One region of the Streptomyces sp. NPDC048436 genome, then DNA from elsewhere that is predicted to be linked to it. Evidence: predicted binding sites of a transcription regulator. Region 1 holds the regulator's gene; the other holds the start of a gene.

Region 1 (2,198 bases):
CCGTCCTCGCCACCGCCCCCGCCCGGCTGACGAGCCTTCTCCGTCACCTCAAGCACCAGCCCCCGCAGCGACCGCCACTCTGAGCCCCCGCACCCCATTACAAATCAACCCCCGGCGGCCCACCCCCGCAGCAATGCCTCCCGCTCAGCCGTCCTCGGCGTGCCGCCCTCGTGGCGGCGTCCCCACTCCGCCATCGCCGCCAGCGTGGTCCGCAGGGTCGCCTCGCCCTCCGTCAGGCGGGACAGGAGCGTCAGGGACAGGTCGTACTCCGGCCGGGAGTAGCCCGTCGCCGCCGCGGTGTATGCCGCGAGGTCCGTGTCCCCGGCCTCCGTCGAGAGGCGGAGCGTCATGGTCGGGGCCTCGTCGCCGCCGCCCAGGCCCACCGTCAGGGCCAGGTCCACCAGCGTGCCCACCTGGCGCTTGAGGGACTTCACCGGGGCGTCCTCCACCGTGAGGCCTCGGATGTCCTCCCACAGCCACAGGCCCGACTGTTTGTCCCCCAGGGCCGCCACCCCCTCCGGCGTCAGCCGCACCCCTGCCGCGAGGCCCGACGGCTTCGCGCCCACGTACACATCGCCCTCGGCGATCCAGAAAAGTCCCACCATGGCCATGGTGATCCCCCCGCTATCCCCCGGTAAAGAATGATCAGGTCGACCACCGAGACGTACGAAGGGGCCGGGAGGTTCCCCTCCCGGCCCCTTCGTCAACCAGCAACAGTAGCCAGTAGCTATTGCTCCGTCGTCCTCTTCGGACGCCACACCACCAGCGCGCTCGCCTGCTGCACATCCTGGTACGGGACCAGGTCACGGCGGTACGACGCGTGCACCGCCGCCTCGCGTTGCTGCATCGCTGTGGCCGCGCCCTCGACCGCCGATGCCAGTTCCGCCACGCGGGACTGCAGCGCCGCGACCTGGTTCTCCAGCTCGATGATGCGCTTGATGCCGGCGAGGTTGATGCCCTCCTCCTGCGACAACTGCTGGACGGTACGCAGCAGTTCGATGTCACGGGCGGAGTAGCGGCGGCCACGGCCCGCCGTGCGGTCCGGGGATACCAGGCCGAGGCGGTCGTACTGACGCAGGGTCTGCGGGTGGAGGCCCGACAGCTGGGCCGCCACCGAGATGACGTACACCGGCGTCTCGTCTGTCAGTTGGTACGCACGCCCAAAATTGGACTGTCGACGACGGCCGTCCATCTCAAGCTCCCTTCGCGGCCTGGAACAGTTCTGCCCGCGGATCGTCGTCCGCAGTCGCCTCGCGGTAGGACTCCAGGGCTTCCTTCGCCTGGTCGCTCAGCGATGTCGGGACCGATACCTCCACCGTCACCAGCAGATCGCCCCGCGAGCCGTCCTTGCGGACCGCTCCCTTGCCGCGCGCCCGCATCGTACGGCCGTTGGGCGTGCCCGGCGGGAGCTTCAGGGTGACCGGCGGGCCGCCAAGGGTGGGGACCTTCACCTCGCCGCCCAGTGCCGCCTCCGGATACGTCACCGGCACCGTCACCGTCAGGTTGTCGCCCTTGCGGCCGAAGACCGGGTGGGTGTCCACGTGCACGACCACGTACAAGTCGCCTGCGGGACCGCCCCGTTCACCGGGGCCGCCCTTGCCGCGCAGGCGGATGCGCTGGCTGTCGCTGACGCCCGCCGGAATGCGGACCTGCATCGTGCGCGACGACTTCGCCCGGCCCGAGCCCTTGCAGACCTCGCAGGGGTCCTGGGCGATGAGCCCACGGCCCTTGCAGTCCACGCAGGGGTCGGTGAGGGAGAAACCGCCGCCGCCGCCCCGCGTGACCTGGCCCGTGCCGACGCAGGTCGGGCACACGCGGGGTGTGCCGTTCTTGTCGCCGGTGCCGGAACAGGCCTTGCAGGGCGCCTGGGAGGACATGCGCAGCGGGACCGTGGCCCCGTCCACCGCCTCCGTGAAGCTCAGCGTGACCTCGGACTCGATGTCCTGGCCACGCCTCGGCTGCGTACGCGTGCCGGTGCCGCCCTGGCCCGCGCCGCCCCGGTTGAACAGGCCCCCGAAGACGTCACCCAGGCCGCCCCCGAAGCCGCCGGCGCCGCCCGCTCCACCGCCGCCCGGGGCGCCGCCTCCGAAGAGGTCGCCCAGGTCGAAGTTGAAGGAGCCTCCGGCACCGCCGCCTCCGGGTCCTGCCCTGAAGCCGCCGTTGCCGAAGAGAGCACGCGCTTCGTCGTACTCCTTGCG
Region 2 (2,198 bases), on a different contig from region 1:
AGTTGCGATTCCGGCCATAGAGACCGTGCACCGGGGCTGTCGCCAGGCCACATCCTTCCCGGCCGTTCTCGTCGGCAGAGGCGTCCATGGACCGGTCTTCCGCGTGCGCCGAAGCCGGGTGTGGTCGGATGGGCGTACGGAAGTTCCGCAACGCATCACGGAACCGCACTGAAGGGAAGTACATCGTGGCTACCACGCGCTCCGCGCACACGGTCTGGGAAGGCAACCTGCTGGAGGGCTCCGGCACCGTCACCTTCGACTCCTCCGGCATCGGCGAGCAGGCCGTTTCCTGGCCGTCGCGCGCCGAGCAGGCCAACGGCAAGACCAGCCCGGAAGAGCTGATCGCCGCCGCGCACTCCAGCTGCTTCTCCATGGCCTTCTCCAACGGCCTGGACAAGGCGGGCACCCCGCCGACCCGCCTGGTGACGTCCGCCGACGTGACGTTCCAGCCGGGCACCGGCATCACCGGCATCCACCTCACCGTCGAGGGCACGGTGCCGGGCATCGACGAGGCCGCGTTCACCGCCGCCGCCGAGGACGCCAAGAAGAACTGCCCCGTCAGCCAGGCGCTGACGGGTACGACGATCACGCTGACGGCGAAGCTCGCCTGACGTCACGCTCGCCGACCGTTTCGACCGTGCCGCCGTCCCCGCCGGGGGCGGCGGCACCGTCATAGGCGGCATTGACAATGTGCCGCTCAAGTTTTGTGATGGAGGGCGGAGTACGCCGGGAAACGGGCTCGCGGTGGAAGGGGACTGGACATGGCACGTGCAGTCGGGATCGACCTCGGTACGACGAACTCGGTGGTGGCCGTCCTGGAGGGCGGTGATCCCACGGTCGTCGCCAACGCGGAGGGAGCGCGCACCACACCCTCGGTCGTCGCCTTCGCCAAGAACGGCGACGTCCTCGTGGGAGAGGTCGCCAAGCGGCAGGCGGTCACGAATGTGGAGCGCACCGCACGCTCCGTCAAACGCCATATGGGGGACGGGAGTTGGCGCTTCCCCGAGGGTGAATCCGTGAACGGCACGCGGTACACGGCGCAGGAACTCTCCGCCCGCGTCCTGCAGAAGCTCAAGCGTGACGCCGAGTCCTATCTGGGCGAGGACGTCACGGACGCGGTGGTCACCGTCCCCGCGTACTTCGACGACGCGCAGCGCCAGGCCACCAAGGAGGCCGGCGAGATCGCGGGCCTGAACGTGCTCCGCATCATCAACGAACCGACGGCGGCGGCCCTCGCGTACGGCCTCGACAAGGGCGACGACCAGACCGTCCTCGTCTTCGACCTGGGCGGCGGCACCTTCGACGTATCGCTCCTGGAGATGGGTGACGGGGTCATCGAGGTGAAGGCCACCAACGGTGACACGCAGTTGGGCGGCGACGACTGGGACCAGCGGATCGTCGAGTACCTGGTGCGGCAGTTCAAGAACGCGCACGGCGTGGACCTCGGCAAGGACAAGATGGCGGTGCAACGGCTGCGGGAGGGCGCGGAGAAGGCGAAGATCGAGCTGTCGTCGTCCAGCGAGACCGACATCAATCTGCCGTACGTGACGGCGTCGTCGGAGGGCCCCCTGCACCTGGCGGAGAAGCTGACCCGCGCTCAGTTCCAGGAGCTGACGGCGGACTTGCTGGAGCGCTGCCGCGGCCCCTTCCACCAGGCCGTGAAAGACGCGGGGGTGAAGCTCTCCGCGGTCGACCACGTGATCCTGGTGGGCGGTTCGACGCGGATGCCCGCGGTGAGTGAACTGGTCAAGGAACTCACCGGGAGCGATCCGCACAAGGGGGTCAACCCCGACGAGGTGGTGGCGCTCGGCGCGACGCTCCAGGCGGGTGTCATCAGGGGCGACGTCAAGGACGTCCTCCTCCTCGACGTGACGCCGCTGTCCCTGGGGATCGAGACCAAGGGCGGCATCATGACCAAGCTCATCGAACGCAACACGACCATTCCCACCCGGCGTTCGGAGACCTTCTCCACCGCGGAGGACAACCAGCCTTCGGTCGGCATCCAGGTCTTCCAGGGCGAGCGGGAGATCGCCGCTTACAACAAGAGGCTCGGCGTCTTCGACCTGACCGGCCTGCCGCCGGCACCGCGCGGCGTGCCCAAGATCGAGGTCACCTTCGACATCGACGCCAACGGCATCATGCACGTCTCCGCGAAGGACGAGGCCACGGGGCGTGAGCAGCGCATGACGGTGACGGGC

Evidence for each region. Region 1 encodes HspR, which represses chaperone genes until heat shock. Its sites were predicted from a motif close to TTGAGNNNNNNNNNCTCAA; they were not measured.
Region 2: dnaK (molecular chaperone DnaK) is a predicted target of HspR. The motif match lies at 683-701, and genes of this name have one in related genera.

What each region holds. Positions count from the first base shown of each region.
Region 1 is NZ_JBICXP010000009.1:246,648-248,845, forward strand. It holds gene ACGFX9_RS28795 (DUF397 domain-containing protein) at 1-83, shown strand, start outside; gene ACGFX9_RS28800 (hypothetical protein) at 105-605, opposite strand; gene ACGFX9_RS28805 (heat shock protein transcriptional repressor HspR) at 728-1,192, opposite strand; gene dnaJ (molecular chaperone DnaJ) at 1,194-2,198, opposite strand, start outside.
Region 2 is NZ_JBICXP010000003.1:490,057-492,254, forward strand. It holds gene ACGFX9_RS13220 (OsmC family peroxiredoxin) at 186-611, shown strand; gene dnaK (molecular chaperone DnaK) at 762-2,198, shown strand, end outside.